Regions from separate parts of the Allobosea sp. LjRoot90 genome, predicted to be linked through region 2. Evidence: riboswitches for the same ligand, from Rfam matches in the RefSeq annotation. Region 2 holds a riboswitch; the other holds the start of a gene.
What was found. A riboswitch is a leader RNA that binds a small molecule or an ion and turns the genes downstream of it on or off. The one in region 2 is predicted to bind glycine.
Positions count from the first base shown of each region.

Region 1: it holds a riboswitch for glycine, as region 2 does, so the genes downstream of both, ACSQ3M_RS11080 (D-amino acid dehydrogenase) here and gcvT (glycine cleavage system aminomethyltransferase GcvT) in region 2, are expected to answer to the same signal.

Region 1 covers NZ_CAXUTF020000002.1:892,529-907,756, forward strand. The annotation lists gene lhpI (cis-3-hydroxy-L-proline dehydratase) at 1-723, opposite strand, end outside; gene ACSQ3M_RS11080 (D-amino acid dehydrogenase) at 937-2,181, opposite strand; glycine riboswitch at 2,331-2,431, opposite strand; gene ACSQ3M_RS11085 (TRAP transporter large permease) at 2,532-3,839, opposite strand; gene ACSQ3M_RS11090 (TRAP transporter small permease) at 3,836-4,381, opposite strand; gene ACSQ3M_RS11095 (TRAP transporter substrate-binding protein) at 4,378-5,412, opposite strand; gene ACSQ3M_RS11100 (FAD-dependent monooxygenase) at 5,443-7,104, opposite strand; gene ACSQ3M_RS11105 (fumarylacetoacetate hydrolase family protein) at 7,131-8,015, opposite strand; gene ACSQ3M_RS11110 (nuclear transport factor 2 family protein) at 8,077-8,520, opposite strand; gene ACSQ3M_RS11115 (VOC family protein) at 8,517-9,095, opposite strand; gene ACSQ3M_RS11120 (LysR substrate-binding domain-containing protein) at 9,254-10,159, shown strand; gene ACSQ3M_RS11125 (MGH1-like glycoside hydrolase domain-containing protein) at 10,209-11,507, opposite strand; gene ACSQ3M_RS11130 (ABC transporter ATP-binding protein) at 11,511-12,557, opposite strand; gene ACSQ3M_RS11135 (carbohydrate ABC transporter permease) at 12,569-13,375, opposite strand; gene ACSQ3M_RS11140 (carbohydrate ABC transporter permease) at 13,372-14,220, opposite strand; gene ACSQ3M_RS11145 (extracellular solute-binding protein) at 14,295-15,228, opposite strand, start outside.
Region 2 covers NZ_CAXUTF020000002.1:207,976-223,203, reverse strand. The annotation lists gene ACSQ3M_RS07850 (M16 family metallopeptidase) at 1-841, opposite strand, end outside; gene thrC (threonine synthase) at 838-2,253, opposite strand; gene ACSQ3M_RS07840 (SURF1 family protein) at 2,323-3,087, opposite strand; gene ACSQ3M_RS07835 (DUF983 domain-containing protein) at 3,084-3,458, opposite strand; gene ACSQ3M_RS07830 (cytochrome c oxidase subunit 3) at 3,536-4,393, opposite strand; gene ACSQ3M_RS07825 (cytochrome c oxidase assembly protein) at 4,443-5,021, opposite strand; gene ACSQ3M_RS07820 (hypothetical protein) at 5,026-5,202, opposite strand; gene ACSQ3M_RS07815 (heme o synthase) at 5,199-6,155, opposite strand; gene ctaD (cytochrome c oxidase subunit I) at 6,288-7,922, opposite strand; gene coxB (cytochrome c oxidase subunit II) at 7,980-8,861, opposite strand; gene ACSQ3M_RS07800 (invasion associated locus B family protein) at 9,227-9,736, shown strand; gene ACSQ3M_RS07795 (hypothetical protein) at 9,733-10,350, shown strand; glycine riboswitch at 10,426-10,525, shown strand; gene gcvT (glycine cleavage system aminomethyltransferase GcvT) at 10,687-11,835, shown strand; gene gcvH (glycine cleavage system protein GcvH) at 11,865-12,239, shown strand; gene gcvPA (aminomethyl-transferring glycine dehydrogenase subunit GcvPA) at 12,353-13,693, shown strand; gene ACSQ3M_RS07775 (hypothetical protein) at 13,693-14,070, shown strand; gene gcvPB (aminomethyl-transferring glycine dehydrogenase subunit GcvPB) at 14,072-15,228, shown strand, end outside.

The DNA.
Region 1 (15,228 bases), 680 kb from region 2:
CCAGTTCGCATGATCGACCGAGATGGCGTTCATCGTCGTTGAGACGCGAGCGCGCGCTCCCAGCTCCTCCATCTTCTCGGCGAAGATCAGATTGGCCGGGCCGGCATAGATGCAGCCGTCGACATGGGCCCGTGTCACGTCGATCAGGTCGCTCGCTCCCTGCTGACAAGCCATGGCGCAGATGATGCGCATCGCCTGCTGGGCAGCGACCCCTTCAGCCCCGTCGAGCATGCGATGGTCGGCAGGGGATAGCTGCAAGTCGTCATGGGCCGTCGCGGAGAGAGAGATCCGCACACGCCCGCCATCCGCCCATAACCCGTCCGGCGCGATCGTCGCGTCCGTCGCTGCCGACAGAGCGGCAAAGGCCGCTTCCGAAAGACGAATGACAGGGGTGTGGCGCCCGAACATCTCCCAGGCGACGATCGCCCCAAGCGTCAGCGTGTCCTCCGGACCGGCGAAGATCAGGGCCGCAGGGCTCCTGCCCGAAAGCGCGAGTTCCAGCAGCACGCCCGAGCCGGAGCAGGAGCCTCGGCTGCCCGGCATCATCACGACCGCGCCAGCGAGCGAGACGCCATGCGAGGGGTGGTGCACGTCAATGACCACTCCCGTGGCGGGATCGACGCCGCCCCAGAAGCTGAGAGCCTCGCTCAGAACGACGATCGGCCCGGCGGCGTCACCAGGAGCGACAGCGATCCCGTTATCGTGTCGTACGGCAGAGTTCATGTCACCGATCAACGAAAGCAGCTGCAGAGCTTGAACGGTATCGGCGCGAAGCCGCTTCCGGCAAAGGTGATATCATCGAATGTGAGCCGCGTACTGAAGTAGCACTCGCCGTCCTGAACTCGCTCTTCTCCAGCTGTCGCAAGCTGAAGCTGCCATGGCGATCGGGTGGGCTCTGCACGCAGCAGCGCCCACCCCGCCCGAGAGGCTTCTCGGTCAGCCGGCGTTCGGCCGCGCGGTCACCAGCGCCGCCACAGCATCGGCCGTCGCGGCCGACAAGGTCCAGCCGAGATGGCCATGCCCGGTGTTGTAGAACACGCGCGGATTCCGTCCGCGCATGACCCTCGGCAGCATGTCGGGCATCATCGGCCTCAGGCCGGCCCAGGGCGTGACCTGGCGTGTGCTCATCCCGGGAAAGTGCGTGCGGCACCACTGCACGAGCGGCTCGATCCGGCTGGCCCGGATGTCCTTGTTGTAGCCGTTGAATTCGGCCGTGCCCGCGACGCGAAAACGGGTCGCGCCCAGCCGGCTGGTGACGATCTTGGCGCGGTCATCCAACAGGCTCGTCCAGGGTGCGGCCCGCTGGTCTGAGGTTTCCGGGAGATCGACCGTGATCGAATAGCCCTTCACCGGGTAGACGTTGACGCGATCACCGAGATCGGCGGCGAGCCGACGGGATGCGACGCCGCCGCAGACCACGATGCGATCGAACCGGTCGATCTGTGTGCCGGCCTCGCCCGCTTCCTCCGTCGGTCTCCAGCTCACCTCGACGGCGTCGCCGGCGCTGTGCTCAATCGAGAGAACCTCGCTCGACAGGCACATCCTCACGCCCCGGCGCTCGCAGGCGCGAGCGAGCCCATTGGTGAATTTGTGGATGTCGCCGGTGAAGTCCGACGGCGTGTAGAAACCGCCGTAGAACTCGCCCTTCAAGGAAGGCTCGATCGCCCGGATCTCCTCCGGCGTAACGGCCCGGCGCTCGAGCCCTCCCCTGGCGAGCAGCGCCGAGACGCGGGCCGCGGCGTCGAACTCGGCCTTGCTGTGGTAGAAGTGCAGGATGCCGCGCTCCTCGCAGTCGAACGCGATGCCTTCATCCCGCGCCATCTGCATGAGATGCGCCCGGGCTTCGATCGCGAGCCTTGCGGTGGTGAGCGTGTTCTCCTCATATCTCGGGATCGAGGCGACGAACTCCGCCATCCAGGACAGCTTGTGCCAGGACGGCTTGGGATTGACGAGAAGCGGCGCTCCCGGCGTGAACATCCACTTGATGCCCTTCAGCACCGTGGCCCAGCTGTTCCAGACCTCGGCATTCGAGGCCGAGAGCTGGCCGCCATTGGCGAAGGATGTTTCCATCGCGGCATAGGGCTGGCGGTCGAAGACCGTGACCTCGCAACCGCGCCGGGTCAGGTTGTAGGCGGTGGTGATGCCGGTAATGCCCGCGCCGATCACGGCGACGCGCGAGATGTCGGATGTGCTCATAGGTGCTCCTGCCCGCAATGCGGGTCGTCAGCACCCCCTCTGTCATTGGCCTGAGAGCTTCGTCGCGCCCAATCAGCTGGGCTGTCGACTTGCACCATCGGCGCAGAACTGCGGTTCTGCTTTTCAGAGTCGAATCATCGGTAGCGGTACGTTTTGCCTGAGAGTTTCCGGGGCGGTTGCTCCGTCGGCGCCGGCCCGATTTTGACGTCGGACCGATCTCTCCCGCTGCCACGAGTGCTAGTTTGTCTACCGTTTCTGTCAAGCGTGATCTGGCCGGCGCCCATCCTGCCGCTCGTCGGAATCAGACCTCTGGGCCGTGGCCGGGAATCGGCGTGCTAATTGAGCGACATCGACCGGGGTAACCAAAGTGCCAGATCCGGCCAGGCCAGCAGCATGGCGATCAGCACGAATGGCGCGACTAGGAAGGGCAGCACACCGCGATACATCGCTCCGAGGCTGATCTCTGGCGCCTGCGTGCGGATCACGAAGAGGTTCATCCCGACCGGCGGGTGGATCAGCCCGATCTCGACGACGATGACCAGCAGCACGCCAAACCAGATCGGATCGTATCCCGTCGATAGCACCAGCGGCAGCAGCACTGGTACCGTCACCAGCACCATGCCGATGCCCTCGAGGAAGCAGCCGAGGAAGACGTAGAAGGCAATCAGCAGGAGCATCACCGCCAGCGGTGACAGGCCGATCGCGGCGATCGACCTGACAACCGATTGCGCCATTCCGGTCTGCACGACGAAATACGCGAAGATCGTCGATCCCAGCACGATGAGCACGAGGTTGGCGGTGATCCGCGTCGTCTCGGTGAACGCGGTGGCGATGTCGCCGCGTGCGAAGCCCTTGCGCAGCAAGCCAAGGAGCAAGGCTCCGAACGCCCCGACGGCGGCGGCTTCCGTCGGGCTGAACCAGCCGAGATAGATGCCGCCGAAGGTGACGAGGAAGAGCGCCGCGACGTCCCAGACGTTCAGGACGAGCCGCAGCGCCTGCACCTTGCTCTGGCTCGGCAGTTTCGGCGCCGCCTGCGGCCACAGGCGCACCCAGATCCAGACCGTCAGCAGATAGAGCCCGGTCAGGACGAGCCCGGGGATCAGCGCCGCGGCGAAGAGCTTGATGATCGAGAGCTGGGCGATGATGCCGTAGATCATCAGGATCAGTGAGGGCGGAATCAGGATGCCAAGCGTGCCGCCGGCCGCGACCACGCCGGCCGCCAGCGCCGGCGAATAGCCGGCCTTCAGCATTTCCGGGATCGAGATCCGGCTCATCGTCGCGGCGGTCGCCAGCGAGGAGCCGCAGACCGCGCCGAAGGCGGCCGAGGCCCCGACGGCCGCCATGGCGAGCGAACCGCGCATGCCGGCAAAGACGGCATTGCTGGCGCGGAACAGGTCGCCGGACAGGCCGGCCATGGTCGCCAGCGCGCCCATCAGCGTGAACAGCGGCAGCACCGAGAGCGCATAGGCGGAGGAGAGCTCGAGCGGTACCGCCCCGAAGACGAGCCGCGCCTTGGCGAAGCCGTCGATGGCGGCATAGCCGACGAAGCCGACCAGGCCGAGCGCGACGGCGACCGGAATACGCGCCATGATCATGCCGACGAGCGTCGCCATGCCGATCAGGCCGATGGAGGTCGCGCTCATGACGCCGCCCCATTGTTGCCGTGCAGGGCCGAAGGAGGCGGGGCGACAGCGTCGTTAGCGCGCGGAAAGGCGCGCACTTGCCCGATCGCGCGGCCGAGCACGACGAAGACCGAGACGACCAGCGCGAGCTCGATCGCGAGCAGCAACAGGAAGACCGGCACCGGCAGGTCAGGCTTCTGGTCGCCGAAGCGATAGGCGTCGGCGAGCGGCTGGATCAGGGTCACAGCCAGCAAGGTGAGGAAGGCAAGCGTCGCGATTTCGCCGGCGAGCCGCATCAGCGCCAGCGTCCGTGGGCGAACCATGGTGTCGAAGAGATCGACCTTGATCTGCTCGTCGCGGCGAAAGCACTCCGGCAGGGCGAGGAAGGCGACGAGCACGAGCGTGACCTCGACCAGGTCGAGCGTGCCGTGCAGCGGCTTGTTGAAGGCGAGCCGGGCGCCGATATCGACCATCGTCCACAGCAGCATCACCGCTAGCGCCAGCGCGCCGGAGGCAGTGAGCAGCCGCGCCGGGTCGAAGCGGCGATGCTTGCCGCCTCTCATTTCGCACCGCTGACAGCAGCACGCAGCTCGTCATAGAACTGCTTCGCCTTGGCGCCCTTGGCCTCGGCCCTGGCGATGAAGCTGGCGGTGATCGGCTTGGCCAACTCCTCGAAGGCAGCGCGTTCCGGCCCCGTCAGCTCGAGTATCTCGACATTTGCCGCCTGCAGGTACTTTCGCCCGTCGTCCTCGGCCTGGTCGTAAATCGCGCCAACCTTGCGGGCGGCGGCCGGGCCGGTCGTCTCGTCGATCAGCTTGCGCAGGTCGTCGGGCAGGGATTTGTACTTCTCGGCGTTCATCACCAAGGCGAAGGTGCCGGCGGCGGCATCGAGCTGCGTCACCGACTTGACGCTCTCGGCCATCTGGAAGGACTTCGCCGCCTCGTAGTTGAAGAACATGCCGGCGATCGTACCCTTGGCGAGCGAGTCGGAGAGTTCCGCCGGCGGCACGGCAGCCGGCGTCGCGCCCCAGGCTTCGAGGATCGCCGAGGCGATCGGGCCGTTATGGCGCATGCGCAGGCCGCGCATGCCGGCGGGGCTCCTCACCGCCGGCCGGTTGAAGAACAGGCTCAGCGTCGGCGTCGCGATGAAGTAGAGCGGCTTGGTGCCTTCGTGCTCGGCGGCAAGCTTGCCGGAGAGCTCGGTCAGGATGCCCGAGGCCTCGGCCGTCGAGAGCGCCTTGGCGGTCGCGCCCTCGCCGCGGTTGAAGGCATAGGGCAGATGCGAGATCTCGGTCAGCGGGAAGCGACCGGGAAGCGCGCCGTGCAGGAAGAAGGCGATGTCGGCGACGCCGGTGCGGGCGAGGTCGTATTGCCGCGGCATAGGTCCCATCTGCGCCGCTGGGAAGATGGCGAGCTTGAGCCGGCCATTGGAGCGCTTCGACAATTCCTCGCCCCAGGCCTCCAGGTTCTTGTGCATCTGGTGGTTGGGCGGCAGGTAGTGCGAGACCTTGAGCTCGATCGTTTGTGCCGCGGCCCCGAAGCTCGTGAGCGCGAGCGCTGCGCCGATCAAGGCACCGATGACTCCCCGTTTCATGTCTTCCTCCCCGGTTTGTTGTTCTGGTTATCAAGCTGCCGTGGCTGGAACCTGCGCCGCGGCTCCTGTCGTCGTTCCGCCCGTCACCTGGGCCAGCAAGGCCTCGGCATCGGCGGGCAACTCGTCGCCGCGCCAAGCGACATGCTGGTCCGGCCGGATCAGCGCGAAGCGCGCGCCATAGCGCGCCGGCAGGCGCTGGTCGCCCGGCAGCAGGAGCTTCAGCGGCAGGCCGAGAAGATCGGCAGCCGCTGTCAGCGGCGCGGCGTCCGTGCCATCGCCGGAGGTCGCGAGCAAGGTGAAGCCCTGCCCGAAATGGTCGTAAAGCGACGAGCCATCGGCGAGCCAGAGATGCGGCGCGAGGCAGCCGGGATGGGCCGAGGGCAGATAGAGCATGAAGTGCTCGACCGGTGGCTCGCTGCCATCAGGCACGATGATCGGCGAATCCTCATAGCGCGAGCCGAGCACGATGCCGAGCGTGCGGAACTCGCGCAGCTTGGTCGCTTCGATGATCTCGCCGACCTCGCGCCGCGTTGCGTCGCCGAGCGGACCGGGCTGCTCGAGCCCCGGACGGACGAGCTGGTTGCCAACGGCGCCATAGTTGATCACCGCCTCGGCGATCGTGCGCTCATGTACCTTGCGCCGCTCGGCCGCGTAGCTCGCGAGCAATTCCGGCCCACCCCAGCCCTGCAGCACCGCGGCCAGCTTCCAGCCGAGGTCGACGGCGTCGCCGATCCCCATGTTCATGCCGAAGCCGCCGAAGGGCGGGTGCAGATGGCAGGCGTCGCCGGCGAGGAAGACGCGGCCCTTCTCGTAGCGGTCGGCGACCAGCCGATGCGCCACCCAGGGGTCGAGGCCGACGATCTCGATCTCGAGATCGGCGAGCCCGGTGCCGGCGCGGATCAACTCGACCGGATCGACGCTCGCCGGGTCGACGTCGTTGGGCAGCTTGGTCGCCATGAAGAACCAGAGGCCCTCGCTGTCCATCGGCCCGAGCAGCGACGGCACCTCCTCATTGACCATCCAGTACATGATCGCCGGACCATGGGCATGGCTGGTTGCCAGCGCGGGGGCGCGGAAGATGATGTTGTAGTTCTTCGAGAAGGCGCCCTCGCCTTGCATCTTCGCGCCGATGGCCTGGCGCACCGCGCTGCGGGCACCATCGGCGCCGATCAGATAGGCACTCGCCACCTGCCGCACCGCGCCGCTCGCGACATCCTTCAATTGCGAGACGACGCCGCGGCCATCATCGGCGAAGGAGGCCAATTCGGTATTGAAGGCGACGGTGACGCCCGGCAGCGAGGAAGCGTGCTGGCGCAGCACCTCCTCCAGCACATATTGCGGCACCCATTGCGCCTCTTCCGAATAGAGGTCGTTGCGGGCGCGGCTGCCGTTCAGCGCGTTGGTGAATCGGGCGAGCTCGGAACCGTTCATCCGCGTCGCGAAAACGACGTTGGAGGGATAGTCCGGCGGGATCGGCGATGCCTCGCGCAGCTTGTCGGCGATCCCCCAGCGCCGCAGGTGCTCGCGGGTGCGGACATTGGTCGTCTTGGCGCGCGGCGAATAGCCGACGCGGTCGTTACGCTCGACCACGAGGCAGCGGACGCCGCGCTGGCCGAGCTCGATCGCAGCCGCGAGGCCGACCGGGCCGGCGCCGGCGATCAGGACATCGATGTCGTTGCGGCTCTTGCTCACGGTTCTTTCTCCGCCAGGTGCCGAGGTCAGGCCGCGGCCCGCCTGGTCTCTTCCTGCACGATCGGATTGACGAGCAGGCCGATGCCCTCGACCTCGACCTCGCAGACATCGCCGGGCTTCATGAAGAGCTGCGGCTTGCGCGCCACGCCGACACCGGCGGGCGTTCCGGTGACGATGACGTCGCCGGGCTCCAGCGTGATCGCCTCGCTGATGATCGAAATCAGGGTCGCGACATCGAAGACCATGTCGTCGGTGCTGGCGCTCTGCACGGTCTCGCCGTTGAGCCTCGTCGCGATCCTGAGGCCGCGGGCGCCCGGAGGCAGTTCGTCCGATGTGATCAGCGCCGGGCCGAAGGCGCCGGTGCCGTCGAAGTTCTTGCCGACGGTCCATTGCGGTGCCTTGAACTGGTAGTCGCGCACCGAGCCTTCGTTGAAGACGGCGTAGCCGGCGACATGGTCGAGCGCCGCGGCCTTCGGCACATGCTTGGCGCGCCGGCCGATCACGGCGGCGATCTCGCCTTCATAGTCGAGCTGGTCGGAAAGGTTTGGCCGGATCAGCGGGGCGCGATGGCCGATCAGGCTTGTGGCGAAACGACCGAACAGCGTCGGATAGTCCGGCTGCTTGAAGCCGCTCTCGGCCGAATGATCGGCATAGTTCAGCCCGACGCAGATGATCTTGCCGGGACGCGGCACCACCGGCAGGAAGGTCACGGCTTCGGGGTCGAGCACAGCTTCGGCGGGTGCAGCGTCGATCGCCCGGGCGACGGCGCCGCGGGCCTCGTCGCCGCCTTCCAGGAAGGCGAGCACGCTCTCCGGCAGCCCCGAGCCGGCCTTGGCGAGGTCGATCAGATCGGCGCCGCGATAGGCGGCGAGAGTGGGCTTGCCGTCGTGAAGGATAGTGGCGAGACGCATTGATTTACTCCTCTTCGGACGCCTCAAGCCACTGCGGCGAGGCGATGGGTGTCGTGGGTCGTCAGGCGGCGCCGAACAGCACGGTCAGGCGCCGCTCGGCGAAGAGCCAGGCGCCGTCCGGCGCCTTGCGGTAATGGTCGGCGTATTCGGCGATCAGCAGCGGCACGGCCTGGCCTTCGTCCGGCCCGTCATGGCGGTAGAGCGTCAGCGCGACCCAACCCTGCGCGGTCTCAGGCGAGAGCGGCTCGATCAGGACATTGCTCTGGAGATGGCGCGAGCGGCGCTCGGTCAAAGCGGCACGCTGCCGGCCCCATTCGGCGATGGCGGCGCGGCCGAGCTTGTCGGGCCCGATGCCATAGAGCGCCGCATCCTCGCAGAAGAGCTCGCCGATCCGATCCGCCGCGCCATGGTCGATCAGCCAGGCATGGCGCTGGATCAGTTGCTCGATTGCCGCGCGATCCTGCGGATCGAGCCCGGACGCCGCGATCGGCACGGCGCTCGTCACGCCGGCAATCCGAGATCGGGCGTGTCAGCAGGCTGGTAGTCACCCCTGCGCATCGCGACATGGAGGTCGTCGAAGCTCTGGCCGGCCTTGTGATCCTGGTAGACCCGCTCCGGATCGAAGAAGGTGCCGATCGGGTTCTCGGCGAAATCAGGCGAAGAGCGCATCCATTCGCTCGACTGCTGCCAATCGCCATAGGTATCGGACTGGAGCTCGACGAAATTACCTTCGGGATCCCTGTAGTAGATCGAGATCGTCATGCCGTGGTCGAGGCTGAAGGCAGGCTGGATGCCCTCGTCGCGCAAACGGGCATAGGACGACATCAGGTCGGCGAAGCTCTCATACTCGAAGGCGCTGTGATGCATGCCGTTATGGCTGCGCTTGTCCGGATCGTCGCCGAGCCCCGGTGCCGAGAGGAAGGCGACGCGGTGATTGGCCTCGTCATTGGTCGTCCAGGCATTGTTGGCGTCCTGGAAGTTCGGCCTGGCGCCGACGACCGTGCCGTACCACGCCACCATCTCGTCGAGCCGGCTCGTCTTGAAGGTGACGTGATGGAATACGGGCTTGATGATCTCCATGCGGTCCTCCCGTAAGGGCCGTCTCCCGGGTCTCCGGGGCGGCCGCTGCTTTGTTCGTGAGGAATGGCTATCGCTCGCACAGATACCTGAACAGATGTCAAAATTGCAGGAGCGATAGCAAATCAGTATCAATGACGCCGACTTGCGGGGCGGGCGCGATGAAACTGCATCATTTCGAGGAGGTGGTGGCGATCGCCGAGCGCGGCAGCATGCGCGCCGCGGCCCGGCACCTGCAGATCGCCCAGCCGGCCCTGACGCGCAGCCTTGCCCTGTTGGAGCGCGAGCTCGGCGCGCCCCTGTTCGAACGCCGCGCCCGCGGCGTGGTCGCGACGCCGCTGGGGGAAGCCTTCGTCGCCCGCGCCAGGTCGATCCTGACCGAGATCAGGCGGACCCGCGAAGAAGTCGAGCAGTTGCGCGGAGCCGGCACCGGTACGGTCACGGTCGGGCTGTCGATCGCGGCCCATCTCGCTCTGCTGCCGCCGAGCCTGCGCCCGTTCCGCGCGCGCTATCCCGATATCAGGCTGCATATCATCGAGGGCTTTTATCCCACTCTCGAAGAACGCCTGCGCGACGGCACGGTCGACTTCTATATCGGCCCCGATGGCGGCGCGCAGCCGGTCCCGCAATTGAGCCGCGAGGTGCTGTTCCACAACCGCCGCATCGTGCTCTGCCGCGCCGGCCACCCGCTGGCGGCGGCGACCTCGCTGCGCGAGCTCGTCGGCCAGGACTGGGTCACGACCTCGATCACCGCCGATGCCAGCGACGAGATCAACGCCTTCTTCGCCCGCCATGGCCTGCCCGCGCCGCGCCTGGCAGTGCGCAGCCAGTCGGCGCTGACATTGCTGACCTGCCTCGCCAACAGCGATCTCCTGGCGATGGTCCCGGCACAATGGGAGCACTTCGAGATGACCGGGAAGGCGCTGACCACGATCAGGGTCGAGGAAGAGTTGACGGCGCCGCCGCTGGTCCTGGTCCAGCGCGCCGACCTGCCCTTGACCCCGGCCGCCCTGCACCTGCTCGACCTGATGCGCCGGGCCACGTCTCGCTTGACGACGGAGCGCTAGGTTCTGAGCTCTGGGTCCACTGCGTGGCGGCCAGCCCGGGTCGGCTTAACTAGAGCGCGGACAAGGCCTGCCCATGGTCCTTCGATCCCGCCCAGGAGAGCCACATGGCCGCGGTCCAGGAAAAATCCGGGCCGCCGCAGCCCGCACCGTCTCGCGGATCGAAATACTCCCAGAAACCGTTTCGTTGGACGAGATCGGCACTGTCCCGCTGGAGCCTGTGCGCCTCGTCGACCAGGCCATAGGCGGCAAGGCCGTCGGCGATCATCCGATTCATCATCAGCCAGACCGGGCCGCGCCAATAACGGGTAGCATCAAAACGCCGGTCACGTGGATCGGTGCTGGCGACTGAGAAGCCGGCGACCGCCCGAGTGGCTTCGAGATGCCGCTTGAGCGCCATTGCGTCCTCCTGGCTCGCCGTTCGCGCATAGAGCGGCAGATAGGCGGCGCAGGTCACAGCGTCACTGAGCCGTCCGCTGCGCAGGTCGAGCGAACGATAGAGCCCATCAGGCCCCTTGAGACGCGGCATGGCCGCTTCGCTGCGCGCGACCCAGCCACTCAGGGAAGCGGCCTCGTCGGTGAAGCCCAGTTCTTCCGCCAGCTTCAGGAGATCGCGATCGGCGCGCAGCAGGATCGACTGGATACCGAGATCGCAGACACGGAAAGAGAGCCCGCGCGCGACGGCGACGCCTTCCCACTGCAGAGCCTTCGCCTCTTCGACCAGAGTCATGACCCGGTTGTAGAAGTCATGCGTCGGGCGATGGGCCGCATCGACATGGCCGATATCCTTGCGCAGATGCGCGATGTCGACGCTCGGAACCACATTGGCGAGCGGCTCGTCCCAGTCCGGCGAATTGTCCCGTCCCGACTCCCAGGGGTGGACCATGGTGACGAGGCCGGAGCCGTCGGGGTCACGGGTCTCGTGCCACCAGCGATGCGAGGCAAACAGTCTTGGGAACAGCGCTTTGATGCGCGTTGCTTCGCTTCCTGAAAGCTCATGCAGCACCCGCGCTGCGGTCGCCGCGACAGGCGGTTGCGAAATCCCCGAGGTCAGCGGCTGACGATGAATGCCCCAGGCCTCGGGGCCGGGATAATAGCCATCGGCCGGGGCGCGGAAGACGATATGCGGCACCATGCCGTCATCCCATTGGCCCTCGAACAGGGTTTCCAGCTCGCGCCAGGCCCGGTCGAGATCGAAGGTCGCGAAGCCGAGCGCGACGAAGGCGGAATCCCAGTTCCACTGGAACGGATAGACGCGGCCATTGGGAACGGTGAAGCCGCCACGGTCATTGCGACGCAACACGGCGCGCGCCCCTTCATCGAGATCGGAAGGAGGTGTCATCGACAGCATGGCTCAGGCTCCAGGATGGGCGCGGCCCGTTTCCGGGTCGATCCAGACGACGCGGGCGGGGTCGAGCGCCAGGCCGAGCATTGCACCCGCGTCGATCTGGGCGTTTGGCGGAGCAACGATGCGGGCAAGATCAGCGCCGATCCGGCCGGTGAGCAGGAGATGGGAGCCCATCGGTTCGGCGACCCGAACCGTGAACGGCACACCGCTGGCGGCGTCGGTCAGCCTGGCGTCCTCGCCACGAAAGCCGAGAATGATCGGCCCGTCGACGGGAGAGGCCAGGGTGATGCCGCCAAGCCGGGCGCTGCCGGAGGCCGCGACGGTGTTGACGAAATTCATCGGCGGCGAGCCGACGAAGCCGCCGACGAAGCGTGTCGCCGGCCGCGAATAGACATTGGTCGGCGTGTCCATCTGCACGATATGGCCGCCATGCATCACCGCGATCCGGTCGGCCAGGCCCATGGCCTCGGTCTGGTCGTGGGTGACGTAGATCGTGGTCGTGCCGGCCTCGCGCAGCACGCTCCGCAGCTCCGCTCGCATCTCCAGCCGGAGCAGCGCGTCGAGATTGGAGAGCGGCTCATCCATCAGGAGCACAGCCGGCTCGACCGCAAGCGCCCGCGCAACCGCGACGCGCTGGCGCTGGCCGCCCGAGAGCTTTGCCGGATAACGATCGAGGTATTGCTCGATATGCAGGAGCTCGGCCGCCTTGCGCACCTTTGCCTCGACGCGCGCCTGGTCGGCGCCCTTCATGCGCAGGCCAAAGGCGACGTTCTCGAACACCGTCATATGCGGGAAGACGGCATAGTTCTGGAACACCATGGCAAGGCCGCGCTGCGCCGGCTTCAGGCGCGAGACGTCACGCTCGCCGATCATGACCTTGCCGGAGCTCTGCACCTCCAGCCCGGCGATGATGCGCAGCAGCGTAGTCTTGCCGCAGCCCGAGGGGCCAAGCAACGCGACGAACTCGCCGTCCTCGACGGTGAGCGAAATCTCTTGCAGGGCGATGGCGCTGCCGAACTGCTTGGCGACCTTGTCGATCAGGATCCCGGCCAACGGTCTCCTCCCTATTTGCTCGAGACGCCCCACATCGCGAACAGGTATTTCCTGACCGCAAAGATGAAGAGCACCGAGGGAATGATGAGAATGAAGCCGCCAGCGAAGCGGTAATGCAGCGGCGATTCGGACAGCACGGCGAGCAGATAGGCGGTGAGCGTGCGCTCCCGCACCGTCAGGACCGAGGCGGCAAAGACCTCATTCCATGAAATGACGAAGGCGAAGATCGCCGCAGCCGCGATGCCGGGCAGCGCCAGCGGCAGCACCACCTTGCGGAAGGCCTGCCAGCGCGTGCAGCCGAAGACCCAGGCCGCCTCCTCATATTCGCGGGGAATGCCCATGAAGAGCGACGAGGTCACGAGAGCCGCAAAGGGCAAGGCCAGGGCGGTGTGAATCAGCGAGACGCCGAAGGGCGTGTCGTAGAGCCCGACGCGAATGAAGATGACGGTGAGCGGCAAAGCGAGGATCGCCAGCGGGAAGGCGCGCGTCAGCAGCACCAGCAGGCGAAAGGCGCCCTGCCCCCGGAAAGCGAACCGCGCCAGCGCGTAGCCCGCAGGCGCGCCGAGCAGGATCGAGAACAGCATGGTCAACGACGCTGCGATCAGCGAGTTGAGCGCCGCGTTCCAGACTCCCTCGATCTTCAGGAAGGTCGTGAGCACCGCGAAGGAGGCCTCGCCAGGCGCGAAGGATTTCGGCCATTTGAACACCGCGAGCCGCCCACCCATGGCGCCCAGCCCGATCAGATAGATCGGCACCAGCACCCAGGCGCAGAGCATCAGCACGCCCGTGACATAGAGCCATTTTCGGGGAGCGCTCATGCTTGCGTCTCCGGATCGACGCGCAGCGCCTTGAGGTAGATGATCGTCGCCGCGAGCGAGATCAGCATCACCAGCACGGCATAGGCCGCGGCGACGCCGTAATTCTGGTTCTCGTTCTGCCAGGTGTAGGCTTCGCCGACGAGGATCGGGAAGTTTCGGCCGCCGAGCGCGTAGACGACGGCAAAAACCTCGAAGGCCAGTACAGTGCGCAGGATCAGCGCCGATTGCAGGCTGGGCTTGAGCAGTGGCAGCGTGATCTTGCGGAACTTGGTCCAGGGGCTCGCGCCGAAAATGTCTGCCGCCTCGCCGAATTCCTTCGGAATGAGCTGGATGCCGGCAACGAGGATGATCAGGACGATCGCGGTCGCACGCCAAACCTCGGCCAGCACGACGGCGAAGAACAGCGCAGCCGGGGCCTCGCTGTTGAGATAGGCGGTCGGGCCGCTGATCAGCCCGAACTGGAACAGGAGCGTGTTGAGATAGCCGGAATCCTGCAGGATCGCGAGCCAGACGAGGCCAGCTGCGAGATCGGATACCCCGAGCGGGATCGTCCAGATCCAGAGCACCAGCTCACGCCCGCGCGTCATCTTCTGCAGCATCAGGCCCATGACCAGCGCGAGCGCGACTTGCAGCGGAATCACCACGATGACGAGTGCGAAGGTGTTGCGCACCGCCGTCGGGAAATTCAGATCGCCGGCCATCCGGGCGTAGTTGGCGAGCGAAGGCCCCTGCCCGCCATCGAAGGAGAGCAGGATGGTCTGGCCGAGCGGCACCAGGAAGAAGGCCGCGAGGAAGGCGACCGAGGGCGCGATCAGCAGATAGGGCAGCCAGCGCGGCTGGGGCATGGTCGGTAGCCTTTGCGGAGAATTCCCTGTCGCCTCGCTCCGGCCATGACGACCGGAGCGAGGCAGTGGGGAGCTCAGGTGACCGGGCAGGCGCCCTGGCTCGGCTTGTCCGGAGCCCAGCAGGGTGCGGCGGTCTGGATCATCAGGTTGCGCAGGATCTCGGCCTGCCCATCGAGGACCGCGCGGATCGGCTCGTTGCGCAGCACGATGCGCTGGAAGGTATCGAAATAGACCTTGTTGAACTCGCCGCCCTTGTCGCCAAGGCCGACCGGCAGAAGCGCGACGATCGCGTCCTTGGCCCCTTGCGTCCTGGCGACGCCATCAGCGAGCAGCTTGACGCCTGCGGGCAGATCGGCCGGCAAGGGCGCGTCGACGACGGGGAAGAAGCCGACCTCCACCGCCGTCGCGATCTGGGTCGCGGGCTTCAGAAGATGCTCGATCACAGCCGCGGCCCGGGCCCGGTCCGGCGCATCCTTGGCGATCGAGAGACCGGCGATCACGGGCATGTAGGCGCGGCCCTTCGCGCCGGCCGGTGGCGGCACGACGAGGTACTGGTCGGGCTGGGCGGTGAGAGCGTCCTTGACGCGGGCGATATGGTCCCAGGCGATCCAGACCTCGCCGGCCATCAGTGGCTCCTGCATGAAATTGTAGTTGTTGGCGTTGGGGTTGACCGTCGCCCAGAGCGCCTTGAAGTCGGCCCAACCCTTCTCGGCCGCGGCAGAGCGGAATTCGGTCACCATCGAGCCGGTATAGGAGGGCACGAGATTGCCCTGGACGAAGCGGGCGAACAGGCCCTTCGGCCCGGCAGGAAAACCGATGCGGCGCTGACCGGTCTTGTCCTGGATCGCCTTGCCCCAGGCGGCGAGCTGCTCGTAGGTCAGCGCGTTCACATCGGCGCCGGCCGGCAGGAAGGGCAGCGCCTCCTTCTTGACGACAAGAACATAGGTCGCCTGCATCCACGGGATATATTGCTGCCTGGATGTGCCGAGCTTGCCGAGCTCCATCAGG
Region 2 (15,228 bases):
GCGCGCCGTTGGTGAACGGCTTGCCGGGGAAGCCGAGGACGATATGGACCTGTTCCTCGTCGCCGTCGATGCGAGCTTCGCCGCCGTGATAGCTGGCCTGCGCGCGCGGGCTGGGTGCCGCGGCAGGCTTCGGCGGCAGGGCGGCTAGCGAGGCTTCAGCCAGCGCGACGAGTTCGTCATGGTCGACGGCGCCGGCCGCCGCCAGCACCATGTTGCCGGCATGGTAGTGCCGGCCGAGATAGGCGCGGATCGCGTCGGGCGTGAAGCTCTGCACAGTTTCCGCCGTGCCGAGGATCGGCCGGCCGAGCGGCTGCTCCGGGAAGGCGGCCTGCAGGAAGCGGTCATAGACGAGATCGTCCGGCGTATCCTGGACGGCGCCGATCTCCTGCAGGATCACGCCCTTCTCACGCGCCAGCTCCTCCTCGCTGAGGGCGGGCGCGGTCAGGATGTCGGCGAGGATGTCGACCGCCAGCGGCAGGTCCTGGCCGAGCACGCGGGCGGTGTAGCAGGTGTATTCGACTGACGTTGCGGCATTGAGGTCGCCGCCGACGCTCTCGATCTCCTCGGCGATCTGGAGAGCCGAGCGCCGGGCCGTGCCCTTGAACGCCATATGCTCGAGCAGATGGGCGAGGCCGTGTTCATGCGGCAGCTCATCGCGCGCGCCGGCGCCGATCCAGATGCCGAGCGAGACGGTCGAGGCATGGGCCATGCGCTCTGAGACGATGCGCAGGCCGGACGGCAGCGTCGTCAGGCTGACGGCCGGGTCATGGCCGGCTGCCTCGCCCTGTTTCACAGTCTTCGGCTTGTCGGTCTTCGCCTTCAACGTCTTGATCACCTTCATGCTGCGGCGCTCCGCACGGCGCGGGCGCGCTCGGCGACGAAGCGCTCGAGCTTGCTTTGGTCGTTCGGCAGCACGCTGAACCGCTCCTTGCGCTCCATCAGGTCGGACAGATGCTCAGGAAGAGCGGGCATGACGCCGCTCGCCGCCGCCACTGCCGCCGGGAACTTGGCGGGGTGGGCGGTGCCGAGCGCGACCACCGGCGTCGCCGGGTCGGCCTGCAGCAGCTTGCGCGCGGCGGCGACGCCGATGGCGCTGTGCGGGTCGAGCAGATAGCCGGCCTCGCGCCAGGTCGTGCCGATCTCGTTGGCGATCGAGGCCTCGTCCTGCGAGACCGCGTCGAAATCGGCGCGGATGCGGGCGAGCGGCTCGGGCGCGATCTCGAAGCGGCCCGATTGCGCCAGCGATTGCATCAGCCGGCGCACGGCAGCGCCGTCGCGGCCATGCGCCTCGAACAGCAGTCGCTCGAAATTCGAGGAAATCTGGATGTCCATCGAGGGCGAGGTCGTCGCCGCGACGCCGCGCATCTCGTAGACGCCGGTCTGGAGCGTGCGCGCCAGGATGTCGTTGCTGTTGGTGGCGATCATCAGCCGGCCGACCGGCAAGCCCATCTGCTTGGCGATCCAGCCGGCGAGGATGTCGCCGAAATTGCCGCTCGGCACCGAAAAAGAGACCGGGCGGTGAGGCGAGCCGAGTGCGCTCGCCGCTGTGAAATAGTAGACGACCTGCGCCGCGATCCGCGCCCAGTTGATCGAGTTGACGCCGGAGAGCCGGATCTCGTCGCGGAAGGCGTGATGGTTGAACAGCGCCTTCACCAGATTCTGGCAATCGTCGAAGGTGCCTTCGATCGCGATGGCGTGGACGTTGCCGGCTTCGACCGTAGTCATCTGTCGGCGCTGCACGTCGGAGACGCGGCCTTCCGGATAGAGGATGAAGACGTCGACCCGTTCCAAACCCTTGAAGGCGTCGATCGCGGCGCTGCCGGTGTCGCCCGAGGTCGCGCCGACGATGGTGGCGCGCTCGCCGCGCTGCGCCAGCACATGGTCCATCAGCCGCCCGAGCAGCTGCATCGCCACGTCCTTGAAGGCGAGTGTCGGGCCATGGAAGAGCTCGAGCGAAAACAGGTTATCGCCGAGCTGGACGAGCGGGCAGACGGCCGGATGACGGAAGCTGGCATAGGCCTCGCCGATCATCGTCTTGAGCGCATCGGCCGCGACGTCGCCATCGGCAAGCGCACCGACGACGCGCTCCGCGACTTCAGCATAGGGTTTGCCGGCGAAGCCCGCGATTTCGGGCGCACTGAAGCGCGGCAAAGTCTGCGGCAGATAGAGGCCGCCGTCACGGGCGAGTCCGGCGAGCAGCGCGTCAGCGAAGGAGAGCGACGGCGCTTCGCCACGGGTCGAAATATGCAGCACGATGATGGTCTCTGATGTCGTGCTGATCCTATAGGCCCGTTGGCGGGGGAGGGCAAAAGCAAAGGCTGATTAGCCGCTCTGCGTCGGCTTCCGCGCCTGCCAGGCATAGGCCCCGAACACCCCGATCAGCGTCAGTGCCAGCCCCCACCAGGTCAGCGCATATTGCAGATGGTTGTCCGGGATGCGGGCGATCAGTTCCTTGACGTCGACGCCGGCCGGCGGCGTCAGCCCGTCGCCCTGGCGTTCCGCTTCGAGATAGAACGGGGCGGCTGCGGACAGGCCGAGCGCTGCGGCGATACCGGCGGGATCGCGTGTGTAGAACTCGCGCTGCTGCGGCAGATCGGCCGGCGTGAAGCTGTTGCGGGTTTCCGGCGCGCGCAGATAGCCGGTGATGGTCGCAGCGCCGGTTGCCGGGGTGACCGTCGCAAAGCGGCTTTCCGGCACGAAGCCGCGGTTGACGAGAATCGTCGCGCCGTCTTCCAGCCGGAAGCCCTGGAAGACCCAGCGGCCGAAGCCGGAAAGCTGGCGCGAGCCCGGCGGGCCAGCAGCGATCGTGGTGCGCACGCCGGCGATTCCGTCGAGATAGCTGCCCTTGGCGACAGCCCTTGTGAGATCGACCGCTGCGAGGTCGAGCCGCGGCCAGTCACTCGCTGGCGGCAGCGCGGCGGTGGAGCCTGCGGCTTGCGTCTCCAGCCGCGTGATGAAGGCGCGCTTCTCGTCCATGCGCTGCCACTGCCAGGCGCCGAGCCAAAGGAGGACGCCGACACCGACGATCGTCAGCATGGTCGGCAGCAGCAGCTTCGGCTGGCCCGCGGGAGCAATCTGTTCGCTCACTTCTTCAACCTGCCTTCTTCGGCCTTGTTGGCGTATTGCAGGGCGACTGCGAGCCCTTTCATCGGCCGCAGCAATCCGAGGCAGGTGACGAGCGCCAGCGGCAGCCAGAGCAGAAGGTGCAGCCAGATCGGCGGGGTGTAGGTGATCTCGACATAGAGCGCGAGGCCGAGCACGAAGAAGCCGGCGATCAGCATGATGAACACGGCCGGCCCGTCGGCTGAGTCGGCAAAGGCGAAATCGAGGCCGCAGGCGGCGCAGCGCGGTTTCAGCTTGAGATAGCCGTCGAACAGCTTGCCTTCGCCGCAGCGCGGGCAGCGGCCGGTGAGGCCTGTCGAGAAGGGTGAAGGCGGGGTGATCTGCGGCTGTACCATCGCTGCCTCCTGTAAACGGAAAGGGCGGCCTTGCGGCCGCCCCTTATTCAGGTTCGCGGCCGCTTCCGGCCTGGGGCCTAGTGCGCCGCCGGCACGCCGGAGCCCCAGACATAGATCGAGGCGAACAGGAACAGCCAGACCACGTCGACGAAGTGCCAGTACCAGGCGGCGAACTCGAAGCCGAGATGCTGGTCCGGCTTGAAGTGGCCGAGATAGACGCGCCACAGGCAGATCGCCAGGAAGATCGTGCCGATGATGACGTGGAAGCCGTGGAAGCCGGTCGCCATGAAGAAGGTCGCGCCGTAGATGTTGCCCTTGAAGGCGAAAGCGGCGTGCGCGTACTCGTAAGCTTGGCAGGCCGTGAACAGGATGCCGAGGATTACGGTCAGCCACAGGGCCTGCTTCAGGCCCTTCCGGTCGCCTTGGATCAAGGCGTAGTGCGCCCAGGTCACGGTCGTGCCGGAGGTCAGCAGGATCAGGGTGTTGAGCAGCGGCAGGTGCCAGGGGTCGAAGGTCTCGATGCCCTTCGGCGGCCAATGCCCGCCGGTGAACTCGGCGCGGGCGTACTGGATGTGCTCACCGGTGAACAGGCTGGCGTCGAAATAGGCCCAGAACCAGGCGACGAAGAACATCACCTCCGAGGCGATGAACATCATCATGCCATAGCGGTGGTGCAGCTGCACCACGCGGGTGTGATGGCCCTCGCGCTCGGCTTCGCGGATCACGTCCATCCACCAGGCGAGCATGGTGTAGAGCACGCCGAGCAGGCCGACGCCGAAGACGAGCGGGCCGATATTCATCCCGGCGACCGGCATCGACTTCATCCACATCACCGCGCCGATCGCCATCGTGGTCGCGCTGGCGGCGCCGACGATCGGCCACGGGCTCGGATCGACGAGGTGGTAGTCGTGGTTCTTGGTATGGGCCCCGGCCATCGTGTTCAACTCTCCACGTCCGATAGAAGCGCAGCGCGTCAGCGCAGCTTTATAGTTTCGGTTGGTTGCCGTCACCCTTGCTTTCCGCCACCGGCTGCCCGTTCTTCGACGGGAAATAGGTGTAGGACAGGGTGATCGATTTCAGACTGGCGAGCTCGCGGTTCAGCTCGATCTCGGGATCGATGTAGAACACCACGGGCGCTTCCATGGTCTCACCGGGCTGCAGCGTCGTCTCGGTGAAGCAGAAGCACTGGATCTTGACGAAATAGGCGCCCGACTGGTTGGGCTGGACATTATAGGTCGCGATCCCGGTCATCGGCCGCGAGGACGTGTTGGTGATCTTGTAGAACACCGTCTGCGTCACGCCGACCTGCGCCTTGATCTCCGTCCTCTCCGCCTCGAAGCGCCAGCCCAGCGCGGGCGCGACATTGGCGTCGAAGGCGACCGAGACGATCCGCTCGCTGGTCTTGCCAGTGGCGGCCGTGCCCACCATCGGCGTGCCGGCAAAGCCGGTGACCTTGCAGAACAGGTTGTAGAGCGGCACCGCGGCGAAGGAGAGCCCGGTCATGGTCAGCACGGCGGCGCTGCAGGCAAGGACGGTGCGGCGGTTTCGGGAGGCGGCCGTCATCGCGTCACAGCGGCCGGTTGAGGATCGCCGGCCCGGTCTTGGCCAGCGTCACGATGAAGAAGAACAGCACGAGCCCGCCGAGCACGAGCGCGAGCGCGATCGAGCGGCGATTGCGCCGCGCCATGTCCTCTGGCGAGAATGGCGCCGGCGGTTGCTTCTTGTCCTGCGGGGCTTGGCTCATCCCAGCACCTTGGGCAGGGCCCACATCAGGCCGAGGCCGTTCTCGGCCAGCAGCACGGCAAAGAGCAGGAAGAGATAGAGGATCGAGAAGCCGAACAGGGCATAGGCCGCCTTGTTGGCCGCTTCGCCCTGCGTGATCCGCAGCACCCGCAGCGACAGGCCGATCATGGCGAGCCCGGTCACGACCGAGACGATGAGATAGATCAGCCCGCCGAAGCCCATCAGCGCCGGCAGCACTGCGACCGGGGCCAACACCAGCGTATAGGCGACGATCTGGCGACGCGTGGCAGCGGGGCCGGCGACGTTCGGCAGCATCGGGATGCCGGCGCGGGCATAGTCATCGGACTTCACCAGGGCCAGCGCCCAGAAATGCGGCGGCGTCCACAGGAAGATGATCGCGAACAGCACGATCGAGGTCATGCCGAAATCGCCGGTGACCACGGCTTCGCCGATCATCGGCGGGAAGGCGCCGGCGGCGCCGCCGATGACGATGTTCTGCGGCGTCGCCCGCTTCAGCCACATCGAGTAGACGACGACATAGAAGAAGATCGTGAAGGCCAGCATCGCCGCCGAGAGCAGATTGGCGACGAGGCCGAGCACCAGCACGGAGCCGATCGAGAGGGTCAGCCCGAAGGCGAGCGCCTCGGACGGCAGGATACGGCCGGCGGGAATCGGCCGGTTGGCCGTGCGGGTCATCACCGCGTCGATGTCGGCATCCCACCACATGTTGAGGCAGCCCGAGGCGCCAGCGCCGACCGAGATCGCCAGCAGGGCGGCAAAGCCGATCACCGGATTGACCGCACCCGGCGCCGCGACCATGCCGCCGAGCGCCGTCACGATCACGAGGAACATCACGCGCGGCTTGAGCAGCGCAAAGAAGTCGCGCGCCTCGCCGGTGGAACTCAGCGAGACTCCGTCGTCAGCCTGGGTGATCTGATCGAAGGCAGCAGACATCGAAATTCGTTCGCTTCAACATTCGTGATGCCCGAGGGCATCGTTTACGGGATCCGCCCGTCTCCGGAGCGCCTCGAACCAGGCGCTCGGGGGAGGGGCGGCGGCGGGCCATGAGGCCCGCCGCCAGTTGGTTCAGTGATCCGAGCCGGTGATGCGCGGCAGCGTCTCGAACTGGTGGAAGGGCGGCGGCGAGGGCAGGGTCCACTCCAGCGTGGTCGCGCCTTCGCCCCACGGATTGTTGCCGGCGATCTCCTTCTTCGTGAAGGCGACGACGATGCCGTAGAGCCAGATCAGGAGGCCGGCGGCGAAGATGTAGGAACCGATCGACGACCAGAAATGCCAGCCGGCGAAGGCGTCGGGATAGTCGACATAGTGCCGCGGCATGCCCGAGAGCCCGAGGAAGTGCTGCGGGAAGAACAGCAGGTTCGCACCGATGAACGCGACCCAGAAGTGCAGGCGGCCAACCCAGTCCGGGATGATGTAGCCGCTCATCTTCGGGAACCAGTAGTAGAAGCCGGCAAAGATGCCGAACACGGCGCCGAGCGACAGCACGTAGTGGAAATGCGCCACCACGTAGTAGGTCGCATGCAGCGAGCGGTCGAGACCGGCATTGGCCAGCACGACGCCGGTGACGCCGCCGACGGTGAACAGGAAGATGAAGCCGATCGCCCAGAGCATCGGCGCGGTGAAGCGCAGGGACCCGCCCCACATCGTCGCGATCCACGAGAAGATCTTCACGCCTGTCGGCACCGCGATCACCATCGTCGCGAAGACGAAGTAGCGCTGCGTGTTGAGCGACAGGCCGACCGTATACATGTGGTGGGCCCAGACGATGAAGCCGACGACGCCGATCGCAACCATGGCGTAGGCCATGCCGAGATAGCCGAAGATCGGCTTCTTCGAGAAGGTCGAGATGATGTGGCTGATGATGCCGAAGGCCGGCAGGATCATGATGTAGACTTCGGGGTGGCCGAAGAACCAGAACAGGTGCTGGTAAAGCACCGGGTCGCCGCCGCCGGACGGATCATAGAAGGTCGTGCCGAAATTGCGGTCGGTCAGCAGCATGGTGATCGCGCCGGCGAGAACCGGCAGCGCCAGCAGCAGCAGGAAAGCGGTGACCAGCACGCCCCAGGCGAACAGCGGCATCTTGTGCATGGTCATGCCGGGCGCGCGCATGTTCAGGATCGTGGTGATGAAGTTGATCGCGCCCAGGATCGAGGCTGCGCCGGCAAGGTGCAGCGCCAGGATGCCGAAATCGACCGACGGGCCGGGGTGGCCTGTCGACGAGAACGGCGGATAGATCGTCCACCCGGTGCCGACGCCCTTCGCCCCCGGGGCGCCTTCGACGAACATCGAGATCAGCAGCAGGATGAGCCCGGCGACGGTGAGCCAGAACGAAATGTTGTTCATGCGCGGGAAGGCCATGTCCGGCGCGCCGATCATCAGCGGCACGAACCAGTTGCCGAAGCCGCCGATCAAGGCCGGCATGACCATGAAGAAGATCATGATCAGACCGTGGCCGGTGACGAAGACGTTGTAGCTCTGGCCGTTGGCGAAGATCTGCAGGCCCGGCTGCTGCAATTCGATCCGCATCATGATCGACAGGAAGCCGCCGATCAGGCCCGCGATGATCGAGAAGATCAGATAGAGCGTGCCGATGTCCTTGTGGTTGGTCGAGAGCAGCCAGCGGCGCCAACCCGTGGGGGTGTGGTGCTCGTGGGCGTGGGCGTCGTCATGCCCGTGGGCGTGGGGAGCCGCGGTAGCCATGAAATTCGTCTCCTCCTGCGAATACGGTTCGCGTGAGTTCTTTCAAGAGTGTCGGGTTCAGCGGGCCGCTTCGGCGACCTTGCTGGTGGCGTCGGCGGCATTGGCGAATTTCTGCTTCGCTTCCGCGAGCCAGGCTGTGTAGCGCTCCTGGCTGACGACGCGGATGGCGATCGGCATGTAGGCATGGTTCTGGCCGCAGATGAACGAGCACTGGCCGTAGAAGATGCCTTCGCGATCGGCCTTGAACCAGGTTTCGTTCAGTCGGCCGGGGATGGCGTCGATCTTCAGGCCGAAGGCCGGCAGCGCGAACTTGTGGATGACATCGGCGCCGGTGACCTGCACGCGCACGATCTTGCCGACCGGAACGACCGCCTCGTTGTCGACGGCGAGCAGGCGCGGCGCCTCGGATTCGGCGATCTTCTTGGTCTGGATCGCCTCGGCGCGCTGCTTCTCGTCGAGCATCAGCGAATCGAAGCCGAAGCTGCCGCCGTCCTGCGGGTACTCGTAGGACCAGTACCACTGCTTGCCGGTGACCTTCACGGTCATGTCGGCTTGCGGAATCTCCAGCTGCAGCTTGAGCAGGCGGAAGGAGGGGATGGCGATCACGACCAGGATCAGCACCGGAATGATCGTCCAGGCCACTTCGAGCAGCGCGTGGTGCGTCGTCTTCGAGGGAACCGGGTTCGCCTTCTCGTTGAAGCGCCAGGCGACATAGACCAGCAGGCCCAGCACAAAGAGCGTGATGATGAAGATGAGTACGTTCACCCAGTCATGGAACCAGTGAATGAACGTCATCACTTCGGAATTGGCCGGCTGGAGATTCAGCTCCCAAGGCTGCGGCATGCCGTTCTGGGCCGATGCGACGGCCGGCGAAAACGCTACCAGAGCTGCAGCGAAGGCAGCCAGCGCGTTCTTGAGAGGAGTGGTCACAAATCGCATCGGTCCGACATAGCTCCTTTGATGCCGCGCGATCTGCCTCGGTCAGCTTCAAGGCAGGCGCGCCGGGACGGCCACGTCTGGCCACCCCGGTTGTTCGGCATTGCGATAAATCAAAGATCACGCTTGCGCCAGTGGGACAATGACAGGCCGTGACCCAGTCCGTGCGGCATAAGTACGCGACATGCGCATGGGCGCCGGCCTGCCGGTCGACGTCGCCAGTGTCGAGTCCGCCACGCGGGCGCTTATGATGCTTCGCCTTGACAGGAATCGGGACGCATGGTCGGAACGCATTCTCGCATGGCGGGGGTGCCGTTCGGCGTGGGTCTGCTTGCATTCCCAGCGCCCGCAAGGAGAGGAGGACAGCGATGCGCTTATTGATCGGTCCCGTGGCCGCGGCGCTCGCCGTCCTGGGCTGCGGCTGGCTTTCGGCTGCGCCGGCCCATGCGCAGGGTGCGGTGCGCTCCACTCATGGCGATTGGCAGATGCGCTGCGAGACCCCGCCCGGCGCCAAGGCTGAGCAATGCGCGCTCGTGCAGAATGTCGCGGCCGAGGATCGGCCGAACCTTACCTTGCTGGTGATCGTGCTGAAGACGGCTGACCAGAAGAGCCGTCTGCTGCGCGTGGTCGCCCCGCTCGGCGTGCTGCTGCCTTCCGGCCTCGGTCTCAAGATCGACGACAAGGATATCGGTCGCGCCGGCTTCGTGCGCTGCCTGACGACCGGTTGTGTCGCCGAGGTCGTGATGGACGATACCCTGCTCGGTCAGCTCAAGACTGGTAAGAGCGCCACATTCATCGTGTTTCAGACACCGGAGGAAGGGGTCGGTATTCCGGTTTCGCTCAACGGATTCGGCCCCGGCGTGGAGGCTTTGCCGTGATTGATCGCTTTGCTGGCCGCTTCGGCCGGTTCATTCTGCCCGCCGGCCTGGCCCTCGCGCTCGCCGGCTGCGGTTCCTCCGGTTCGTCGAGCACGGGCGAGCCCAGCACCACGCAGAAGCTCGGCAATATCCTGATGTTCCAGTCGACCACGCCGCCGCAGCCCAATCAGCTGCCGACGGACGATGAGGTCTATTTCATCTGCCCCTCGGTGATCATCGCCGATGGCGGAGCGGCGATCCGGGCCCAGTCGGGACCGGACAGCGGCAGTCTGCGCAGCCAGGTCTCGATCACCACCACCGCGCGCGAGTGTACCCAGGCGAACAAGGATGGCGGCTTCACCCTCAAGGTCGGCGTCGAGGGGCGTATCCTGATTGGCCCGGCCGGCAGCGCCGGCAGCTATGGCGCGACATTGATCACCCAGGTGATGCGCAACAACCAGGTCATTGCGCGCCGCAGCTCCCGTGTCGGCGGGGCGATCCCCTCCGGCCAGACTGGCGCGGACTTCTCGCATGTCGAGGGCAACATTGTCGTCCCACCGGGCTCCGGCGAGGTCGAGATCATCGTCGGGTTGAACACCGGTGGTGCCGAACCGACGCGGCGCCGGCGCCGATAAGCGGCACGCTGCCGTGAACTGAGGCAGGGAGCCGATTGACTCGGCCCCTCGCTCGTCTATTGCTGGCTCAGCCGCATCATCCCCGCGGGAGAGACCGGAGCCGGACTTGTCCGGCGTCGGCGCCGAAGGCGCAACCGCCCCGGAAACGCTCAGGCAAACGGACCGCGTGGGAGTTGGCGCTCTGGAAAGTGGCGGGCCTTTGAGGCTCGCCCACCGACGGGGGTAACTCGCCCTAGGCTTTAAGCCTGGCGGGGAAATCTCTCAGGTCCCGAGACAGAGGGGGCGCGCTCCGGACGAATCCGTCCGGGGCTCGCGCTCGACTCTGGAAGGGATGCCATGGCTGCCGAAGCCGAGACTGCAAGCACCGAGCCGTTGCTCAAGACACCGTTCCATGCCCGCCATGTCGCGGCGGGTGCGCGTATGGTGCCGTTCGCCGGCTACGACATGCCGGTGCAGTACCCTGCCGGCATCATGGCCGAGCACAACTGGACCCGCGAGAGCGCCGGCCTGTTCGACGTCTCGCATATGGGCCAGGCCTTCCTCGTCGGCCCCGATCATGAGACCACGGCCCGTGCGCTCGAGGCGTTGATTCCGGCCGATATCGTCAACTTGCCGCCCGGCAAGCAGCGCTATTCGCAGCTGCTGAACGAGGACGGCGGCATTCTCGACGATCTGATGGTGACGCGCTCGGCCGATCCAGACGAGGACGGTGCGCTGCTGCTCATCGTCAACGCCGCCTGCAAGATCGCCGACTACGCTCATATCGAGGCACGGCTGCCGGCCAATGTGAAGCTGGTCAAGGCCGAGCATCGCGGCCTGATCGCACTGCAGGGACCGAAGGCGGAAGAGGCGCTGGCGGCGCTCAATCCCGAAGCTGCCGAAATGGGTTTCATGACCCTGCGCACGCTGAAGCTCGGCGGGGTCAAGGCCAATGTCAGCCGCTCCGGCTATACCGGCGAGGACGGCTACGAGATCTCCGCTGCGGCGGACCGCATCGGCGAGATCTGGGATGCGCTCCTGCTCGACGCTCGCGTCAAGCCGATCGGCCTCGGTGCCCGCGATTCGCTGCGGCTCGAAGCCGGCTTGTGCCTTTACGGCCATGACATCGACACCACGACCTCACCGGTCGAGGCGGCGCTCAACTGGTCGATCCAGAAGCGCCGGCGCGAGGAGGGCGGCTTTCCCGGAGCGCAGCGCATTCAGCGCGAGTTCGCGGAGAAGCCGGCCCGCATCCGCATCGGCCTCGTGCCCGAAGGCCGGGCTCCGGCGCGCGAAGGCGCCGAGATCGCGCTCGCCGACGGCACCATCGTCGGCAAGGTCACTTCGGGCGGCTTCGGCCCGACACTGAACGGCCCCTGCGCCATGGGCTACGTCGCCAGGGAGCATGCCGCTCCCGGCACGAAGCTCGATCTGATCGTGCGCGGCAAGCCGCTGGCGGCGACCGTCGCCGCCATGCCCTTCGTCCCCAACCGCTACAAGCGCTGAGCTTCACCCCTTTTCGCCGGAGGAAACCCATGGCCGAGACCCGCTACACCAAGGACCACGAATACATCCGCATCGAAGGCGATACCGGCACGGTCGGCATCACCGATTACGCCCAGGGCCAGCTCGGCGACGTCGTCTTCGTCGAGCTGCCTTCGCTCGGCAAGGCGCTCTCCAAGGGCGGTGAAGCCGCCGTCGTCGAGAGCGTCAAGGCGGCGTCCGAGGTCTATGCGCCGGTCTCCGGCGAGGTCGTCGCCGTCAACAGCGAGCTCGAAGCCGCGCCCGGAACGGTCAACGAGGACCCGGCCGGCAAGGGCTGGTTCGTCAAGCTCAAGCTCACGGATGCTGCCGAGCTGGAGGGCCTGCTGAGCGAGACCGAGTACCAGGACTACTTGAAGACGCTCTGAGGCGTCGGGACACGTCATTCTCGTCCGGAGATCCGAGAACCTCCGGACGAGAAGGCACTGGTTGAAGAGATGCTCGGGTCAGGCCCGAGCATGACGCCATTCAAGGAACCTCCATGCGCTATCTCCCCCTGACCGAGACCGACCGCGAGGACATGCTCGCGCGCATCGGCGTGCCCGATGTCGACGCGCTCTTCTCCGATGTGCCGGCTGGCAAGCTGCTGAAAGAACCGCTCGACCTGCCGCGCGCCAAGGGCGAACTCGAAGTCGAGCGCATCCTCGGGCGGCTGTCGGCGAAGAATACGGCGGCCGGCGCGGTGCCGTTCTTCGTCGGGGCGGGCGCCTACAAGCACCATGTCCCGGCGACGGTCGACCATCTGATCCAGCGCTCGGAGTTCCTGACCAGCTATACGCCCTACCAGCCCGAGATCGCCCAGGGCACGCTGCAATACCTCTTCGAGTTCCAGACCCAGGTCGCAGCGCTGACCGGCATGGAGGTCGCCAACGCTTCGATGTATGACGGCTCGACCGGCACCGCCGAGGCGGTGCTGATGGCGCATCGCGTCACCAGGCGGCGCAAGGCGGTGCTCTCCGGCGGGCTGCACCCGCATTATACCCAGGTCGTCGAGACGCTGTCCGAGATGGCGAGCGACGAGGTCGTGGCTTTGAAGCCCGACGTTCGCGCCACCGAAGACATCCTCAGCCAGATCGACGACAGCGTCTCCTGTGTCGTTGTGCAGTCGCCTGACGTCTTCGGCAACCTGCGCGATCTCAAGCCGATTGCCGACAAGGCGCACGCTCATGGCGCGCTGCTGATCGCGGTCTTCACCGAGGTCGTCTCGCTCGGCGCGGTGACGCCGCCCGGCGCCCAGGACGCCGACATTGTCGTCGGCGAGGGCCAGTCGATCGGCAATGCCCTGAACTTCGGCGGGCCCTATGTCGGCCTCTTTGCCGCCAAGTCGAAATATATCCGCCAGATGCCGGGCCGGCTCTGCGGCGAGACCGTCGACGCCGATGGCCGCCGCGGCTTCGTGCTGACGCTCTCGACCCGCGAGCAGCATATCCGCCGCGACAAGGCGACCTCGAACATCTGCACCAATTCCGGCCTCTGCGTGCTGGCCTTCACCATCCATATGACGCTGCTCGGCCAGGCCGGGCTGTCGCGCCTCGCCGAGGTCAACCACGCCAATGCGGTCAAGCTCGCCGACGCGCTCGCCGGAGTGAAGGGCGTCGAGGTCGTCAACGAGAGCTTCTTCAACGAGTTCACGCTGAAGCTGTCGAAGCCGGCGGCAGAGGTGGTCGAGGCGATGGCCGCAAAGGGCATTCTCGCCGGCGTGCCGGCCTCGCGCCTGAAGCCCGGCGTCGGGCTCGACGATCTTCTGATCGTCGCCAATACCGAAGTGAACACGGATGAAGATCGAGCGGCCTTCGTGGCGGCGCTCGCGGAGGTGCTGTGATGGCGATGCTCATCCCGGCAGAGCACGCGGAAATCCATTTCAACCGTGCAGCCGACTTCCAACCGTCAGATGATGTTTTTGTCTGCGACAGGCGAGATCGAAAGCTGGGTACCGATCAACCCGTAATTATCGCCTCCAGATTCCAGGCGTCCTATGGGGCGATGAATAGCGGCTGGATGAAGGGAAGTGATCGTACAGATACGCCGGAAGGTGTGTTCGCTTCCGAGTGGCTAAATTCCCCGGTTCGAGTGTCCTTGCCTGGTCTCAAAGCTGTGCTTCGGGAGCTCGGGAAAATTGATCGATGTGAGTGGGCAAGGACCATGTTCGCGGCGATCGAATGGGATCCGGAATTCGGCACCCACGGAGAGGAAGAATAATATGCTGAACCGTCAGGGACGTCCCAGCCAGGCTGGCGAGGGCGCGGCCGAGCGCCACGAGACCTTCACCGGCAATCGCGCGCTGCAGCAGATCGAGCCGCTGATCTTCGAGATCGGCCATCACGAGTCGACCGGCGTCGACATCGACAGGCCGGCGCCGTTCAAAAGCCGTCTTGGCAAGCATGCCCGCCAAAGCGAGATCGGCCTGCCGGGCCTCTCCGAGCCCGAGACGATGCGCCACTACGTGCGCCTCAGCCAGAAGAACTACGGCATCGACACCGGGCTGTTCCCGCTCGGCTCCTGCACGATGAAGCACAATGCCCGCCTCAACGAGAAGGTGGCGCGGCTGCCGGGCTTCTCCGATGTGCATCCGCTCCAGCCGGTCTCGACCGTGCCGGGCGCGCTCGACGTGATGCTTGAGCTCGCGCACTATCTGATGACCCTGACCGGCATGCCGGCCGTGGCGCTCTCGCCCAAGGCCGGCGCCCATGGCGAGGCCTGCGGCATGATGGCGATCAAGGCCGCCATCGCCGCCAAGGGCGAGGGCGCGACCCGCAATGTCGTGCTGGTGCCCGAATCCGCCCATGGCACCAACCCGGCGACCGCGGCGCTGATCGGCTTTTCCGTGAAGTCGGTGCCGGCCCGCGCCGACGGCACGGTCGCGGTCGAGGACGTCAAGGCGCTGCTCGGCCCCGATGTCGCGGCGATCATGCTGACCAACCCCAATACCTGCGGCATCTTCGAGCCGCAGATCGTCGAGATCGCCGCGGCGATGCACGAGGCCGGCGCCTATTTCTACTGCGACGGTGCCAACTTCAACGCGATCGTCGGCAAGGCGCGTCCGGGCGATCTCGGCGTCGACGCCATGCACATCAACCTGCACAAGACCTTCTCGACCCCGCATGGCGGCGGCGGCCCAGGCGCCGGCCCGGTCGTGCTCTCGGAGCGGCTGGCGCCCTTCGCGCCGGTGCCGTTCATCCATGTCGAGGGCGGCAAGTCGCGCTTGGTCGAGCACAAGGCCGATGCGCCTGAGGGTAACGATCCCTTCGGCCGCATGACCGCCTTCCACGGCCAGATGGGCATGTATGTCCGCGCGCTCGCCTATATGCTCAGCCATGGCGCCGACGGCATGAAGCAGGCCTCGGAAGACGCCGTGCT